One region of the Methylophilus sp. Leaf414 genome, then DNA from elsewhere that is predicted to be linked to it. Evidence: predicted binding sites of a transcription regulator. Region 1 holds the regulator's gene; each other region holds the start of a gene.
What was found. The regulator sigma-54, encoded in region 1, starts transcription at its own class of promoters, with help from an activator protein. The targets are predictions, from matches to a motif close to TGGCACNNTTCCTGCT.

Region 1 (6,042 bases):
CTGACCTGTGTGTTGTTGCGTCCATTGATCGAGCAACATATTGCCGGGGCCGGAATCGAATCCGGTCACTTGCCCATCCACTGGTAACCACGAGATGTTGGCAATGCCGCCGATGTTGATAATAGCGCGGTTTTTAGTAAGGCTCGCAAACACCGCCTGGTGAAAGGCCGGTACCAAAGGTGCGCCCTGACCGCCTGCTGCCATATCCCGGCTGCGGAAATCACCTATTACTGTGATATTCGTGAGTTCTGCCAGCCGGGCATGGTTACCTAGTTGTAAGGTATAAGCCTGGCCATCTTGCAGGTCTGGACAATGGCGTATGGTTTGCCCGTGGCAGCCAATCGCGGTAATTGCTGATGCCGGCAATTGGCTTTGCTGCAAAATTTTTAATACAGACTCTGCGTAGAGCTCGGCCAAACTATTTGCCATCAGTGCTGCATCATGCAGTTCATTGATGGCAGGTTGGTGCAACGCCAGCAATGCCTGTTTGATTACGGATGGATATGGTACAAATGCCTGGTCAACTTGTTCAAAGCAATCACCGGTATGCGCGACCAATGCCGCATCAACACCGTCCAGGCTGGTGCCTGACATGATGCCAATAAAGTAACGCGTATCGGGGACTGCTGACTGTGAAATCATAGGCCCACATAGTAACATCGTCGCGGGATATGCCTACAGTAATGCACCAGATTACGTTAAAATAGCCGCTTTAATTTAAACCATGCTGTTAAGAAGTATCTTCGCTAACAGCATGACAGAAATGTATTTATGACAGACTCAAAACCTTCAGTCGAGGCGATTAGCACGGAAATTTCCCCCGCGATTGCCAAAGCACTGGCTATTATCAAACGCGGTGCGGATGAATTGCTGATCGAGCAAGAGTTGGTTGAAAAGCTCAAAACCGGCAAGCCACTGCGCATCAAGGCAGGTTTTGACCCAACCGCACCTGATCTTCATTTAGGCCATACGGTACTTATCAATAAATTGCGCCAGTTGCAGGATCTTGGTCACCAGATCTTATTCCTGATTGGTGACTTCACCGGCATGATAGGTGACCCTACTGGTAAAAGCACTACCCGCCCGCCGCTTACAGTAGAGCAGGTCAAAATCAATGCGGACACTTACTCAGAGCAAGTATTCAAAATCCTGGATCCGGCTAAGACCGAAATTGTGTTCAACTCCAAATGGTTGAGCGAGCTTGGTGCAGCTGGCATGATTAAACTGGCTGCCAGCCATACTGTGGCGCGTATGTTGGAGCGTGATGATTTTTCCAAGCGTTTCAAAGGTAATCAGCCGATTGCGATTCACGAGTTTTTATACCCGTTGTTGCAGGGCTACGATTCTGTCGCCTTGCAGTCCGATCTGGAGTTGGGCGGCACCGATCAAAAATTTAATTTGCTGATGGGTCGCGAGTTGCAGAAGCAGGCGGGAATGGCGCAGCAGTGTGTGCTGATGATGCCATTGCTGGAAGGTCTTGATGGCGTTAATAAAATGTCCAAATCGCTGGGCAACTATATTGGTATCAGCGAGGCACCCGAATTAATTTTTGCCAAAATCATGTCTGTCTCCGACACGCTGATGTGGCGCTATATTGATTTACTGTCTTTTGCCTCACTGGAAACGATCGCCGAATGGAAAGCGCAAGTTGCCGGTGGCGAAAACCCGCGTAATATCAAGGTAGGTTTTGCGCAGGAAATCGTAGCCCGATTCCACGGACAGGCAGCAGCAGAAAAAGCACTGGCAGATTTCCAGACGCGCGCCAAAGGTGGCATCCCTGATGATGTGCCGGAAGTGGAAGTGGCCATTGAAGGCGAGAGTATTGGTATCAGCCAGTTACTGAAACTGGCTGGCCTGGTAGAAAGCACCAGTGAAGCGATGCGTGCCATTCAGCAAGGTGGAGTGAAACTGGATAGCGTAAAAGTGGAAGACAAAAATCAGCAATTGGAAAAAGGCGTGGTGGTGGCCCAAGTTGGCAAACGCAAGTTCGCCAAAATAACCATTAAGTAATTAACTGCTTGAAAGTAAAAGGCCGCTTTTTAGCGGCTTTTTTCTGGAATATAGAGATTACGCTTTAAAGTGACTTACGCAAATTGGCGGGTGGAATGCTCAATGATTCACGATATTTGGCAATGGTCCGGCGCGCTACCACAATGCCCTGTTGTGCCAGGGTGTCGGTAATCTGATTATCTGACAATGGTTTTTTGACGTTTTCTTCTGCGACCATCTGTTTGATCAGTGCTCGGATCGCCGTCGCCGAGCAGGAACCACCAGCATCTGTCGCAACTGAGCTGCCAAAGAAGTATTTAAGTTCATAAACGCCGCGTGGTGTGAGCATATACTTATGCGTAGTTACCCTGGAAATGGTGCTTTCGTGCAATTCGAGTTCTTCGGCAATCTCACGTAATACCAGCGGGCGCATGGCAATGTCACCGTGCTCAAAAAAGTTGCGCTGCCTATCCACAATTGCTTGCGATACGCGCAATATGGTCGAGAATCGTTGCTGGATATTCTTGATCATCCATTTGGCTTCTTGCATCTGGCTTTGCAGATACTGGCCGGAACTCTCACGATTACGTTTAAGAATATCGGCATACATCTGGTTGATGCGCAATTTAGGGATCACGCCATCATTCAGGGTAGCTACCCAAATACCTTTAATCTTTTTGACCACCACATCATGCTGGATAAAATGATCGTGGCTGAAATTGGAAAATTCGCTACCCGGCCTCGGGTTTTGCTGGCGGATTAGCTGTTGCGCGCCTTTGAGTGAGGTTTCATCGCAACTCAATTGTTTGCGCAGCTTCACAAAATCTTTATTGGCAAGCAGTGCCAGATGATCTTTGACCAGTGCAATGGCGGTTTTCAGGTAGGGCGTATCCCCAGGCAAGGCATTAAGTTGCAATAACAGGCATTCACGCAAATCGCGTGCACCTATGCCGATGGGATCAAGATTCTGGATCAGCTTGAGTGCGGTCTCCAGCTCGAGCAAATCTACCTCAAGTTCAAGCGGCAGGTTTTCAACGACTTCCTGCAGATCCTGTTCGAGATAGCCGTCATCATTAATGCTGTCGAGCAGCAGTTTAACCAGGCTCATATCACGGTGCGATAAATGCGCCAGCTGAATCTGGTCTATGAGGTGCTCACGCAAGCTGATGCTGCTGGCATCCTGGCGGGAGAAATCGCCGTCTTCATCGTCATTATTGTTGCGGCCTGCCTCGTCCCAATTGCTGGTACTGCCAAATTCGCCATAATCATCTTCAAATTCCGGCGGTGTGAATTCTTCATTAAGGTTGGGTAATTCGCCTTCGTTACCGCTAAGGTCATCCCGTAATTCTTCACGCAAAGTATCGGCTGGCGAAGAAATATCCTGTTGAATGGCAACGTCAAATGAACTGGCATCTTCCACTTCAGCCTGAGCCTGCAACGGTGCTTCGGGCGTGTTATCTTCAAACTCGCCTTCTTCATTGTCAGCCATTTCCAGTAAAGGATTTTCCTGCAAGATGGCTTCCAGCTCCTGGTTAAGTTCCAGCGTCGACAATTGCAACAGACGGATAGACTGCTGCAACTGCGGCGTCAGAGCCAGGTTTTGCGACATGCGTAATTGCAGGTTTTGCTTCATAACAAATTACAGCCTAAAGTTTTTGCCCAGATATACTTCACGTACACCTTCGTTCTGGATGATTTCATCCGGCGTACCCGCGGCAAAGATGGCGCCTTCATTCACGATATAAGCGCGGTCGCATATATCCAGCGTTTCACGCACGTTATGATCTGTGATTAAAATGCCTATATTCTGGCTGCTGAGGTAACGGATAATTTTCTGGATCTCGATCACCGCAATCGGGTCAATCCCGGCAAATGGCTCATCCAGCAGAATAAACTTCGGGTCAGTTGCCAGGCAACGCGCGATTTCAACCCGGCGGCGCTCACCCCCTGACAAACTGACAGCCTGGCTATTGCGGATATGCTGGATATGTAGCTGATCCAGCAATGATTCCAGTTTGGCTTCACGCTGTTCAGCGGTATAAGGACGGGTTTCCAGTATCGAAAGAATATTATCGGTCACAGACATCTTGCGAAAAATGGAGGCTTCCTGCGGCAGGTAGGCCAGACCCATACGCGCACGCTCATGCATGGGGGCGTGGCTAACATCGGTACCATCCAGGGTGATACGGCCGTCATCCAATGCCACCAGGCCAACAATCATATAGAAGCTAGTGGTTTTGCCTGCACCATTCGGACCCAGTAATCCGATCACTTCACCACTGTGCAAATCAAGCGTGGTGTTTCTGACGACGGTACGGCCCTGATAGGTTTTTTTTAAATGGCTGACGCACAAATGGCTGTTGTCTGGAGAAACGGTTGTTTGCATATTGCCAGTCTTTACTGTGATTCTTTCTTGGATCCGTTTTCAGGTGCATCGGGTACCGGTTCAGTCCTTAACTGCAACGAGCGATTCATCCGCAACCCTTGTTGGGTATTAGATTTGTTATCTAACACTGGTGGGGTTGTTTTGTTTTTTGGCTGTATGGTAGCTTTCACGCGGCTGTTGGCGGTGCCATTCGGGTTTGCTTTAGTGCCACCGATCACTTCTGCATATTCGGCATTGGCGTCATAACTGATGTAATCACCCGTCACTACGTCTTCGCCACGTTTGACCCAGGCATTGGTATACAGTTGCACTTTATCCATGCGGGCATTGTATTCAATGCGCTGACCACTGCCTTGCATCCACTCATTTTTGCCGGTGCGTTTCTGTTTAAATGTGGTTGGCGTGCTAGGAGTGCCGGTACAAGTGCTATGCTGGAAGCCATCCTGGTCTTCACGTACTATCATCTTGTCGGCCTTGATTTGCAAAGTACCCTGGTTCAGGATCACATTACCGGTATAGACGCTGATTTTTTTCGCATCGTTGACGCTGACGGTATCGGCTTCCAGCTCTATCGGCTGGTCACGATCTGACTCCTCAGCCCAACCGGTAGCTGAGCATAGCGTGCCCAGCATCAGGCAGGTAACATAAAATAATTGCGTGCGCGTTTTCAACTCATCTCTCCAGAATCATCGACTCTTAGTACTTGTATTTTTGCTGGTGCCGCTTTTAGCTGGCTTGACCACAGCCTTTGTGGGTGCTGCATCGGGCGCTCGCTCATAATGAACATGCACCCGGTTAAATAATTGCATGGTTTCCGATTTTTTATCAAAACGCATACCGGTACCGGTAATCACTGTCGCTGGTTTCTGATGGATAGTGACGGGCAAATCGGTATAAGCAATATCCGTATCCGGCTCTACGAATAACTTCTCGGTAAGCATTTGCATTTCACCTTTTTCAGCGGTGGCCTGGCGAATCACTTTGACCTGTTTGTCAAACTCCACCAGTTTACCATTGCCGGATATTTTGCCACGCTGACCGTGAATCTGTGTGTATGGAGACTCTTGTCCAAACTGGGTAAAACGCGGCCTGTCCAGTTCAGTGTGGTCACTATCCGGGTAGTGGCGCATCTGAGCAGCAGCCAGCACATATTTTGTTTTTCCAGTCGCATCGGTGCGCGTGCTGACAAAGTTATACAGCATGTAATCGGGCGCATGACGGCTCAGACCAGTCACGCGCGCCGCTTGCTCTTGCACTGTTTGGTTAATCCAAAAAGTCAGCAGTGCCAAAAACAGCATCAAACCAATCGGCAGCAGAATCGGATATTTAAGCATGCGTAAAATCTCTACCTGTCTGCCTAAACGACTTTCGCCTTGAGCAAGTCATGCATATTAAATGCGCCTACCAATTGCTGTTGCTCGTTCACAGCCAGAAAACCATTGATTCTGTGTTGCTCCATCAAACTGACGGCTTCAACGGCCATTTGCTGGGTACCCAACAGTCGGGGCTGCTTGCTCATCACATTTAAAATAGGCGCCTGGTGATCCGTGAGTCCCTGAACAAACAGGCGTCTTAGGTCGCCATCGGTAAATATACCAGTCGGTTTTTGTTCAGCATTCACAATGGCAGTAAACCCCATGCCTTTGCTGGTGATTTCCTGGATTGCC
Region 2 (6,042 bases), on a different contig from region 1:
AGGTGATTTAATCATCGCTGCGGAGAAGATCACGACTGAACAAATGGCGTTTTTGGTAAGGCATAGCAGTGGCCTGGTGTGCGTCGCCCTTGGTGAAGAGCGACTGAATGCGCTGGCACTGCCACAGATGGTGGCTCAAAATGCAGACCCGTTCAGGACTGCTTTTACGGTCAGTGTGGATTATAAATACGGCACCACCAGCGGCATTTCTGCTGCGGACAGAGCCTTAACGTTAAGGGCATTGGCCAACACTAACAGCCAGGCAAACGAGTTTCATAGGCCTGGCCATATATTCCCGTTACGGGCGCGGTTAGGTGGTGTGCTTGAACGCCCGGGGCATACCGAAGCCGCTTATGATTTAGCACGGATGGCAGGCCTCAGCCCTGTCGGTGTGTTGTGCGAAATCGTCAATGACGATGGCAGCATGGCAAGGCGACCGGACCTGCTGTTATTCGCTAAAAAGCATGGTTTGAAAATCATCACCATTGCTGAACTGATTACGTACCGTGAGCAGGACCTGGAGCAAACTTTCCCTTATCAAAGCGAACGTCCGGCGCCTAGCCGTTTGCAGAATAAACTGCTGGATTCCGCAATCAGCTATATTTAAAAATGCCTGGCGGTAACTGAAAAAACGCTGTGCTTTTCAGGTAGCTATATAAAATAAAGCCCTCAATCGAGGGCTTTATTTTTAGCTGAATTCTTGAATCAAATCCATGGATGGCGCGGTGGCTTCACCTTGTTCAGGCTGTAATTGCCCACTGCATGGTATTTCCAGCGTACCGGGTCATGCAGTGTATGCGTACGTGCGTTGCGCCAGTGCCTGTCCAGGTTGTACTCACCGAGTGTGGAGCGCGTGCCAGCCAGTTCAAACAGCTTGCTACCTGCCAGCAAAGCGGTTTCAGTACTCAGCACCTTGGCTTCAGCCACTGCAATCGAAGCTTCCGCGACAGTTTCTTCATTCGGGTTGCGTTGCGCTTCATCGATGTATTCACCTGCACGGGCCAATAATGCGTCCGTAGCATGGATACGGATTTGCAGGTCGCCGATATCCTTGATCGTGTGCGGATCTTCATAACCATGTTCCAGCTCGGTATCTATCCATGGACGGGTGTAATTGCGCACGAAATGCAGTGTGTCCTTAAATGCTGCACGTGCAATGCCTGTATCTACCGCTGCCTGGATGATTTGTGCCACCGGACCCATGGCCGTAGGACGGTCAAACGCCAGGTGATGCGGCACTACATGTTCGCTAGGCACAAAAATATTGTCCAGGATGGTGGTGCCGCTCGCAGTAGTGCGCTGGCCGAAACTGGACCAGTCATCAATAATGGTCAGGCCTTCAGCGCCAGCCGGGACGAACGCCACCACGGTATTGTCGTTTTCGTCTTTGGCCACCACTGGCACCCAATCCGCCAGCAACGCGCCTGAGGAATAGAATTTTTTGCCATTCAGGAAGTAGCCGCTGTTGGCGGGTGTCAGCCTGGTTTTCACATCATTGACGCTTTTGGTGCCGACTTCAGAAAAGGCATTGCCAAAGCGTACGCCTTGCAGCACCAGGTCAAAAAAGTAGCGCTTCTGGAAATCCGTGCCATCCAGGCGCAAACCTTCCACCATATACAAATGGTTTTGCGGGATCTGGCCTATGCTGGGGTCAGCCTCTGCCACTATTGCAATCACTTCTGCCAGGGTTTTATTAGAAACTCCTGCGCCGCCATATTCCTTAGGCACGGTAATGCCCCACAAGCCGCTGCTGGAGAATAAATCCAGCTCTTTGCGCGGCAAGCGTCTTTCCTTGTCGCGGATGGAAGCCTCTTTGGCGATTTCAGTGGCTACCTGATGTGCAACCGCGATGGCTTCGGCATCACTTTTAATAATATGGGCGGCATCCCTGCCGCGATGTTCGTGCGCCTGGTTCAGGCTCTCTGGCAAATGCGCAAGGTTGCTTGCATGTGCAGTCATATTTGAATCCTTCTAACTAAAAATAAGGGAGATTTAAAAGCGCAGTCATTTAGTTCTTAAATAGCGCTGCGCGTCGGTGTAGCTATTGCATTTAGCATGCCAATAGATAAGTAATTGAATTTAAATGTTTTATTTAATTTCGTGATGACGTTGAGCGCTTTAGAAACAGCTTTCTGCTGAATGGGTGCTGATTAATCAGCACCTAATAGCTAGTTTTTAGCTGGTAAAGCGTGAGTCAGGTGCTGTATTTCTGTTTTAGCTGCTGCTATATCAGCAGTGCATCAGCATATATAGCTAAATTTCAACATGGTTAAATGGCGCTTAATTTTCATAAGTCATTGAAATATATAAAAAAAATACTCTTGGCATGGTTGCTGCTATATCTACAGGGAGCTGGCTCACCGATATTGAACACATCAAATTGGCGCCGGCAACCAAAGTTTAGGAGCCACACATGAGTCGTCCATTAAGAGTTACTGCTGTATCAGGCAGCTATAAATTACCTTCACGCACTGCCGCCCTCGTAGAAGCCTTGACCCAGCAGCTGGGCCAGCATATTCCGATTGAACTGCATTCTATTGAGTTGAGCGAAATCGGCAGCAGCCTGGTGTCTTCATTTGACCCTAAACAGCTGCCTGCGAAAGTGCAGAAAGATATTGAAGCGATTGAAACCGCTGATCTGCTGATTGTGGCAACGCCGGTTTACCGCGCGTCTTACACTGGTTTGTTCAAACACCTGTTTGACCTGGTCAATTACGAAGCATTGATTGATGTGCCGGTATTGCTGGCAGCGACCGGCGGCAGTGAGCGCCATGCCCTGATTATCGACCATGAGCTGAGGCCGCTATTCAGCTTTTTCCAGGCATTGACCTTGCCTATTGGCGTATACGCCACCGAGGGCGACTTTGAAAACTACAAAGTGAAAAGTGAAACCGTGAAAGCCCGTATCGAGCTGGCGATAGAGCGGGCATTGCCATTATTAACACATCGTGAACTTGTGAAGGCTGCCAGCCTGCAAGCGGTTTGACGCAGGCCAGTATTTAGAGAAAACCAGTATTAGAGTAAAACAGATTTGGAGATTGGGTGATGAGTACAGAAAACATTAAATTTGCATATTGGGTACCTAACGTCAGTGGTGGCCTGGTGGTCAGTAATATCGAACAGCGCACCAGCTGGGATATCGATTACAACCGTAAACTGGCACAAATTGCCGAAAAGGCGGGTTTTGAATATGCCTTGAGCCAGATTCGCTTTACTGCCGGTTATGGCGCTGAGTTCCAGCATGAGTCAGTCTCGTTTTCACATGCCTTGCTGGCAGCGACCACCAAACTGAAAGTGATTGCAGCGATTCTGCCAGGTCCCTGGAATCCGGTACTGGCGGCCAAGCAGCTGGCAACCATTGATTTGCTGACTGAAGGCCGCGTCGCGGTCAATATCGTTTCCGGCTGGTTCCGCGGCGAATTTACCGCGATTGGTGAACATTGGCTGGACCATGATGAGCGCTATCGCCGTTCAAAAGAATTTATCGAAGCCTTAAAAGGTATCTGGACCCAGGATAACTTTACCTACCGCGGTGACTTCTACCGCTTTAGCAACTACACATTGAAACCGAAACCATTGCAGCAGCCGCATCCGGAAATCTTCCAGGGTGGCAGTTCGCGTGCTGCGCGTGACAATGCCGCCAGCGTGTCTGACTGGTATTTCACCAATGGCAATACCGTGGAAGGCATCAAGGCACAAGTGGATGATATCCGTGCCAAGACTGCTGCCAATAATCACAGCGTCAAAGTCGGCGTGAATGCTTTCGTGATTGCGCGCGACACTGAAGAAGAGGCCAGGGCTGTGCTGAAAGAAATTATCGACAAGGCCAACCCTGATGCCGTGAATGCCTTTGGCCACGAAGTGAAAAATGCGGGTGCTGCCAGCCCGGAAAAAGAAGGCAACTGGGCAAAATCGACGTTTGAAGACTTGGTGCAGTATAACGATGGTTTTAAAACCAACCTGATCGGTACACCGCAACAGATTGCTGAACGTATTGTTGAATTGAAAGCCGTTGGCGTTGACCTGATCCTGTCCGGCTTCCTGCACTTCCAGGAAGAGGTGGCTTACTTTGGTGAAAAAGTATTGCCGCTGGTGCGTGAGCTGGAAGCCAAAAAACTGGCGAAGGCCGCCTGATCAAGACTAACAGAGCTAAAGACGATGGCCGCTGATACATTACCCGACTGGCTCGCTGTGCAGGCTGAAAAGCGGCCTGCACAGGTCGCTATCCGCCATAAAAAACTGGGTATCTGGCATGAACAACCCTGGCACGCAGTACACAACAAAGTGCTGCTGGCAGCGCGATTTTTAAAGCAGCAAGGGTTCGGCAGCGGCGATACGCTGTTCCTGCTCAGTGAGCCAAGGCCGGAAGCCTTGTTGCTGTCTCTGGCAGCACACTGGCTGGGAGGCATCGCCGCACCATTAGACCCTGCCTATGCACAACCGCAGTTGCTGGATCTGTTGCATACCTTGCGGCCACAATTTGTATTTGCTGAAGCACAAGCGCAAGTTGACCAGGTGTTTGACGCCAAGCCGGATGTCTCAGTGCTGATTTATGCCAATGCGCGCGGCCTGGCTGATTACACACATCCTGCCATTCATGCTTACACGAACATCATCTCGGTTGGTGAAGCTGTGCATGGCACATTGGCCGCCGTGGCGAAGCCGGAAAGTCTTGCTTTCCGTTTTTACCGTTTGGGCGATGCCTATCAACTGGAGTACCGTGAACTTAGCCACGCAGAGTTGTTGAAAAATGGCCGTCAGCTGGTTGTACATGAGTTACTGACTGATAAGGAAGAAGCGCTGGCAGCGCGTGCGTTTGCCGCCAGCGGCCATGCGCGCTACCTGCTTTCACCCTGGTTGCTGGCCGGCTTCAAGCTTAATTTCCCTGAAAACCTGTCCACCCGGGACACTGATCGCCGGGAACTGGGGCCTACCCTGGTCGCAGGGACAGCGGCGACTTATCAAAGGCTGTATACATTGGTTCAATCACGCTGGCCGCTGCCAGCCAGCTGGCAATTTACATTAGTTAAATGGGCGCTGCATCAATACCAGAAACGTGTGCCGCTGCTGGCGGCAATTGCAAACTGGCTGGTGATTCTGCCCTTGAAAGACGTACTGGGTTTGCGGCATGCGCGCGTGCCACTCTTGGTTGGCGAGCCTTTATCAGCCGAAGCAGAGCAGTTCTTTAAATCAATCGGTATCCAGGTGCGGGACTGGCCGGAAGAGGCAGACTGGCAGGCCAGTCCTTTACAAGTGATTCCACGCCCACCCAGCCATACCGAACATTACTTTGGTTTGAAAAACCTTAGAGCAGCAATATGAACGATGCGGCAATATGAAAGGCGCAGCAGTATGACAGAGGCAACGCAGCTATTACGCCTGGATGGTATCTCCTTATCCTTTAAGGGGGTGAAAGCCATCACCAACATCAGTTTTTCAGTGAAAAAAGGCGAAATCTGCGCCCTGATTGGCCCCAATGGCGCTGGTAAAAGCTCACTGTTAAATGTGATCAATGGCGTTTACCAGGCTGATGAAGGGCAAATTGTTTACAAGGGTAATGCCAGGAAAAACATGCATCCGCAATGGGCAGCCAGGCGTGGTGTAGCGAGGACTTTCCAGAATATTGCCTTGTTCAAAGGCATGTCAGTGCTGGATAACGTGCTGACGGGCACCAACCTCAAAGTGAAAAGCAGCTGGATAGAGCAGGTGTTTAATGTCGGGCGGGCACCCGCTGACGCCCAACAGCAACGGCAAAAGGCCGAGCAGGTGATTGCTTTCCTCAAGCTGCAACCCTGGCGAAACAGCATCGTCGGCAATTTACCCTATGGTTTGCAGAAACGGGTTGAACTGGCGCGTGCACTGGCGGCAGAGCCCGAGTTGCTATTGCTGGATGAACCTATGGCCGGCATGAATGCCGAGGAGAAAGCCGAGATGAGCCGCTTTATCGTAGAGACCCGCCAGGAGTTTGGCACCACCATCGTGTTGATCGAACATGATATCGGCGTCGTGATGTCACTTTCCGACCATGTGGTGGTACTGGAT
Region 3 (6,042 bases), on a different contig from region 1:
TGTGACCTCTCCAGCAGGCGCAGGTCGGTTGGAGAATCAATGCGGGACAGCAGGGAAGTCATCATTAGGATGTGCGCTCACAAATGAAACGGGCAATCGCGCGAAGTGGATCAGCCTGCTTATCAAACCCGGCAAGTAACTGCAAGGTTTGCTCATACAATCTTTTAACCAATGCATTAGCCTCCTCAATACCAAGCAGGCTCACATAGGTCGATTTTTCCTGCAAGGCATCTTTACCAGCCGTTTTCCCCAGGGTTTGTGTATCTGCAGTGGCATCCAGAATGTCATCTACCACCTGGAACGCCAAGCCCATGTTCTCGCTGTATTGATTAAGCAAACTTATGTGAGCTTCAGAAGTGCTTTCTGCTGCGTAGGCGCCGAGCAGTGTTGAAGCCCTGATAAGTGCGCCGGTTTTGTACTGATGCATGGTTTCGAGCTCGGAGCGAGTCAACAGCAGGCCTGTGCTTTGCAAATCTATACTTTGTCCACCGCACATGCCGCGCGAGCCGGTGGCTTGCGCTAATACCTGCACTTGTTTTAACGCTTGTGGCGCATTTGTATCGGCAATCGTTTGAAATGCAAGGGATTGCAGCGCATCGCCCACCAGCAAAGCCGTCGCATCCCCGTATTGCTTGTGGCAACTGGGCTTGCCACGACGCAAATCATCATCATCCATGCACGGCATGTCATCGTGCACTAGCGAAAACGCATGTATCAACTCTACAGCCACTGCAGCGGCATCGGTCGACTTTGCTGGTGCTCTGACAAGCTCGGCAGCCGCATAACTAAGCAATGCCCGCACGCGCTTACCGCCGCCTAGCACTGCGTAACGCATGGCAGAATGCAATCTTGCAGGTGACGTCTCTTCTGAAGGCATCACGCGCGCGAGTGCATCTTCAACCTGTTGTTGGTGAATGGTTGCCCAAGGCTCGAATGTAAATAATGAGATGCTCATGACTGTAAGTGAAGTTGTGGCGAATCACTCAAGTTCGAAGGGTTTTAATTGCTGCTGCTGATTCAAGATCAAAACTGTTTGTTCAGCCTGCTGTAACGATGTCTGACAGGCTTGTAGTAATTGCATGCCATCAGCATAAGCTTTGAGCGCGTCTTCAAGAGGCAACTCTCCTGACTCCATGTTTCTGACAATCGTCTCCAACGCGATCATGCGCTGTGCAAAAGTTTGCGACTCACTTGCCACATCTGGAGATTTTTTTGAAACACTCATGAAAGTCAACCTGTTAAAACGCCTGACATTTTAACAAAACTATTTCGCTTGCGGGATTATTCTCAGAAGGTCGGAAGCAGATCAGGCAGGTAACACGCGTAACAGGAAGTTGCGGATATCGTCTATCTCCTGTTCGCAGACGCTATGCGGCATGTCGTATTCGTGCCATTCCACTGGATATCCAGCGTCTTCCAGCACTTCTCGCGAGGATTGCGCAGTAGATAATGCGATGACATTATCAAAACGCCCATGTGCCATCCAGATAGGCATGTGTTGATTTACGGGGTGCTGTTCACTTGAAAGTTTACTTTTCAAAGGCAGGTAAGTGGAGAGTGCGAGTACACCAGCTAAGGGTTGGTTGAACCGTGTAGCAGTATGCAGCGCAATCGCGCCACCTTGTGAAAACCCGGCCAGTAGAATTCGGTTTGATGAAATGCCTGTAGAGATTTCACTCTCAATCATCGTATTAATCGTGCCCTGCATTTCTTTGATGCCAGTCTCGTCCTGGGGACTATCCGGCTGAAGACCAAAGATGTCATACCAGGCACGCATCTCGTAGCCATTGTTCAGACTCACTGGTCGATAAGGTGCATGCGGCAGTATGAATTTAATATGCGGCAGGTCAAGCATATGCACCACGGGCTTAAAATCATGACCGTCAGCACCCAGGCCATGCATCCAGATGACGGTGGCTGTCGAATCTTTTGTGTTGAGGATGATCTTTTCCAGCATTGTTTAGCAGTCAGAATTAAACTGTCAGTATATCAGCTGAGTAGTACAGAACTTAATAATGCAGAAGTCAGAGCATCGGGTCGCTTAAAGTATAGCGACAGACCTGGAACACAATACTTCTGCGCTCAGGTCGCAGGTGATATTGGCTGTACCGGGTGTTCTCGCTAAAGCTGAAAAAGTGGTTGCAGACGTGAGTGGTACGCCATTGTTTATTTCACTGCATGCTCGTGCAATGGGGGCGGGGATATCGGCAGATGGTTTATTGAGTTGAATGTCCGTGCTCACTCTTCTTGCGTAAGCGTCTGCCTCAGCTAGACATGCATTGTCAGCGGCTTCTTGCGTGTAATTTTGATAGGCTGGTATTGCGATAGCCGCAAGAATGCCTATGATGGCAACGACGATAGTTAATTCAATTAGCGTGAAGCCATGATATCTATGCATTCTTAATGCCCTTTGATCGTTAAGCTTAAAATGGCTTGGCTGTAGCGTTCTGTTTCTAGCTTGCAATTAAATAAAAGCCCCGCACATGCAGGGCTCTTTATCAATCTGCTTATGTAGATATTATGATCGTGTGCAATTGCCACCAGTTGCCAAATCGCAGGTTACTGTACCTGTGCCTGGATTTCTTGGTGTAGCAGTGATAGTGCCCAAAGTTGTCGAGGTCATTGCTGCGGCACTTGTTATCGTGCCTCCACATGCTCCACCTGTGCCTGTTGGAGGTGTCGCAACTGGTGTTCTGCCAATCGAGATATCTGTTAAAGCTCTTTTGGCATAAGCGCCTGCTTCAGCCATGCAAGCGTTATTCGCTGCATCTCGTGTGTAATCTTGGTACGCAGGAATCGCTACAGAAGCCAAAATACCAATAATAGCTACCACAATCATCAATTCAATCAGGGTAAAACCTTGTTGTACGTGTTTTTTCATCATATTTCCTTCAAGTCAAGTTTTAGAGTGAACATCTTCTAGTTCAGCCACTGCTTTTCCAACAGTGTTCGGTGAAACTATAAGCAACAGATGTGCCAGCCAAAATTTAATTCAATAAGTGATTGAAAAAAAAGAATTAAATAAGTTTTATGTCTTAGTTCTTTGAATTGAAGTGCATTTCTGAGGAGTAGATTCAATACGAGTGAAATGAGAAAAAGTGACAGACTTAGTCAGTCTTTATGATAAAAGTGATTTTTTTTGTCAGCTTACAGCACTGCTTGAGAAAGCAATAAAGGGATTGTGTTGTGCACAATCCCTTTATTTGTGACAGCGTCAGACTTTTGGCCTGCACTGTGTTTGCAAAAACTTAAATAGTTATAGCGTAAGACTTACCAGAATTTCCACCAGGGTGTACTGTTGCCTTGCGAACTTTTTCCAGAACCCTGGCTAATTACTTTCCCGATTCGGCTACCTTTTTCAGGCTTTCCAGGCCTGGATCAAAATACTCATTGATGGCTTTAGTCGCTGCATCATCGTTTTGTTCTGGTTTTGGAATATTAGATGAGTCGGCACGTGTGTAGCTGCCTTTTACAGTTACTACCGTTTCGTTACCTTTGGCAGTCACAGAAACAGTTGGATAAAAGTTGGACAGTTGCAGTGTGCTTTTATCCAGGATGTACTCATATTTCAAGCGCATGCCAGCGTCATCGATTGACCGCAGTTTTTCATACATGGTGCCACCGTTTTTCAGCTTGACTGTGCGATAAGTAGTGTCATCACCGTTCTCGTCCTTTTTCTGCTCTACTTTGGCAGACTCAACGCCAGAATGCCAGGCTTGTACATTGCCAAAATCCTTCAACAAGGCCCACACTTTCGCTGCAGGGGCTTTGATGGTGACGGTTTTTTCAAATCGCAATGCCGCGGCACCGTGCGCAGCAGCGGTCAATGGAATCAATGGCAATAAAGAAACGGCAATGATGCCAAATATTTTTTTCATTTCAATCTCCTGATATTTACAGATGTTTTAAAGCTTAAAAGTAATCAGTCTTCTGAGTTTTAAAATAACCCGTGACTTTACCTAAAAAAAAGACTCTTTGCGACTAATTCATGGGCAATCCTGTGAAAAAACTAAAAAAAGAAATGGTGGAAACACGGTTATTATTTTGCTTCCAGAATAAATTGCCCAAACGAGCGACAAAGTTTGGGGCTGGCAATAGTGTTTGTTACCGTATTAGTTTTTGCATCGATAATCGACACTGTATCTGATCCCCAGTTGGCAACTAGGACTTGCTGCGTCGCTTTGTCATACTCGATACCTTCGGGAAACTCGCCAACCTCAATAGTCTTGATCGTTTTTCCACTGGTAATATCGATCACGGAAACACTCTCAGCATGATTGTTGCTGACATAAGCCCGGCGACTGTCGGGGCTGATCGCTACGCCATACGGATGCGCGCCGGTTTTGATAGTGCTGGTCTGGAAGGAGTCCACATTCAGCAAAGTTAGCGAATTGCTAACGACATTGACAACAAATACCGTCTTGCCATCAGGACTTAAAGTCAGCGCAAACGGATGGATACCAACCTTCACTTGTGCAATCGGTTGCAGTGAACGCGTGTCAACCACCGTCACATCATCACTATCGCGGTTGGCGATAAATAGCTTTTTGTTATCTGCACTTACCACCATGCCCGAAGGGGTTTTGCCTGCTTTAAAAGCTTTTTGTTTTTCCGGATGTGCGGTGTCTACTGCAATCACTTGCGCGCCACCCCAATCGGCAACATACAGCGTTTTTTCATCACGACTTAACGTGATGCCGACTGCCTGGATATTCACGGGGATTTCCTGGATGGCTTGTTGTGTGCGGCTATCGAGCACGGAAACGCTTTGGCTATTCGCATTGCTGATATATACCCGCTGCTGTTTGCTGGCGATTGCCACGCCGACCGGCGCTTTGCCGACTTCTATTGTATGCGTGACTTTTTTGTTCTCAATATCGAGTACGGAGACTGAATCGCTGCCTTGATTGGTAATGTAAGCAATATTGCCTGCAGACGTATTCAAACTCCAGAGCAATGAGAGCAATATGCCCAGGCTGATATGCCGGAAATCAAATTTGCGTCTATGCATTGATTTTAGATACGTAGATGTGTTCGAAGTAAAGGGCATGGCAGGAAAACGCTTTGACTTAAATCGGGTTGACAGCGGAGTTTGCATAAAATTTTGTTTAGAAGCAACAGATTGGAACGAAATTTGTAAATGTATGAAAATTAAGGGTTTTTAATCTCTTTTTGTAGGGTAGGAAAAACTCCTGACCCATTAATTACCCTACAATAAGTATGGGGATTATTAAACATTCATATAGAGGAGCTTTGAAATGAAAAAAACATTTTCTTTAGGTAGTAAGTTGATATTGGCAATATCCTTCCTGGTCGCAGCACATTCTGCTAATGCGTTAACCACAGGCACAGTGTTAGGAACTGATTTCGTAAATGGGCAATCGAGTTATAGCACGTCTTTTTCAGACGGGACTTCTGCTACTTTTGTAGGTAGCAGATCCTTCCAGAAAAAGACACAAGATGGTATGACAGGTGTAGGTATTTCTGGCGGAAGAACAGCAGGCGAGATTGATATCGATGAAACGCTGACCGGCACTTTTTCTAAAGAAGTCATCTTTTCAACACTGACAATTGGCTTGCTGTTTGACGGCCCTGAATATAATGATGTGAAAGAGGTCGCAAAATTCCTGGTGAATTTTGCTGACGGAGGGAGTGATACTTTTTATTTGACGGCAACTGGCAAACATACTGCGAGCTGGACAGGCGAAGGTTCTCCCTTATCCCTCGGTAGTGGCGCTGTGGATGGTGGGACTGGCGCATGGCTATTGAATAATCCTTTTGGCTTCCGCTCAGTCGACAGCATCGTATTTAGTGCATCACCTGGTGTTGCCAAACATTCTTGCCATAACTGTACCAACCAGTCAGACTTCACTTTTGTAAGTGCGACCGTCATCCCGGTGCCTGAAGCGCAGACTTCAGCCATGCTGTTTACGGGATTGCTTTTGATGGGTGCTTTGTCATTGCGTCGTAAATTCTGATTAGCAATCTAGGCATTAAAAAGCTCACCGTTGGTGGGCTTTTTTGTTAGCTGCCAGCCATTTC

Region 2: a site for sigma-54 is predicted at 2,323-2,338, ahead of msuE (FMN reductase). Genes of this name have one in related genera too.
Region 3: a site for sigma-54 is predicted at 2,964-2,979, ahead of ASG24_RS14925 (prepilin-type N-terminal cleavage/methylation domain-containing protein). Genes of this name have one in related genera too.

What each region holds. Positions count from the first base shown of each region.
Region 1 covers NZ_LMQQ01000005.1:67,726-73,767, forward strand. The annotation lists gene ASG24_RS12900 (anhydro-N-acetylmuramic acid kinase) at 1-642, opposite strand, end outside; gene tyrS (tyrosine--tRNA ligase) at 772-2,010, shown strand; gene ASG24_RS12910 (RNA polymerase factor sigma-54) at 2,075-3,622, opposite strand; gene lptB (LPS export ABC transporter ATP-binding protein) at 3,629-4,375, opposite strand; gene lptA (lipopolysaccharide transport periplasmic protein LptA) at 4,387-5,007, opposite strand; gene lptC (LPS export ABC transporter periplasmic protein LptC) at 5,062-5,709, opposite strand; gene ASG24_RS12930 (SIS domain-containing protein) at 5,733-6,042, opposite strand, start outside.
Region 2 covers NZ_LMQQ01000001.1:807,389-813,430, reverse strand. The annotation lists gene ribB (3,4-dihydroxy-2-butanone-4-phosphate synthase) at 1-607, shown strand, start outside; gene ASG24_RS03995 (SfnB family sulfur acquisition oxidoreductase) at 706-1,959, opposite strand; gene msuE (FMN reductase) at 2,414-2,986, shown strand; gene sfnG (dimethylsulfone monooxygenase SfnG) at 3,046-4,134, shown strand; gene ASG24_RS03980 (AMP-binding protein) at 4,159-5,322, shown strand; gene ASG24_RS03975 (ABC transporter ATP-binding protein) at 5,353-6,042, shown strand, end outside.
Region 3 covers NZ_LMQQ01000006.1:95,786-101,827, forward strand. The annotation lists gene dxs (1-deoxy-D-xylulose-5-phosphate synthase) at 1-62, opposite strand, end outside; gene ASG24_RS13955 (polyprenyl synthetase family protein) at 65-955, opposite strand; gene xseB (exodeoxyribonuclease VII small subunit) at 980-1,225, opposite strand; gene ASG24_RS13965 (alpha/beta hydrolase) at 1,307-1,957, opposite strand; gene ASG24_RS14975 (prepilin-type N-terminal cleavage/methylation domain-containing protein) at 2,042-2,398, opposite strand; gene ASG24_RS14925 (prepilin-type N-terminal cleavage/methylation domain-containing protein) at 2,519-2,881, opposite strand; gene ASG24_RS13980 (SRPBCC family protein) at 3,333-3,878, opposite strand; gene ASG24_RS13985 (beta-propeller fold lactonase family protein) at 4,040-5,011, opposite strand; gene ASG24_RS13990 (hypothetical protein) at 5,259-5,978, shown strand.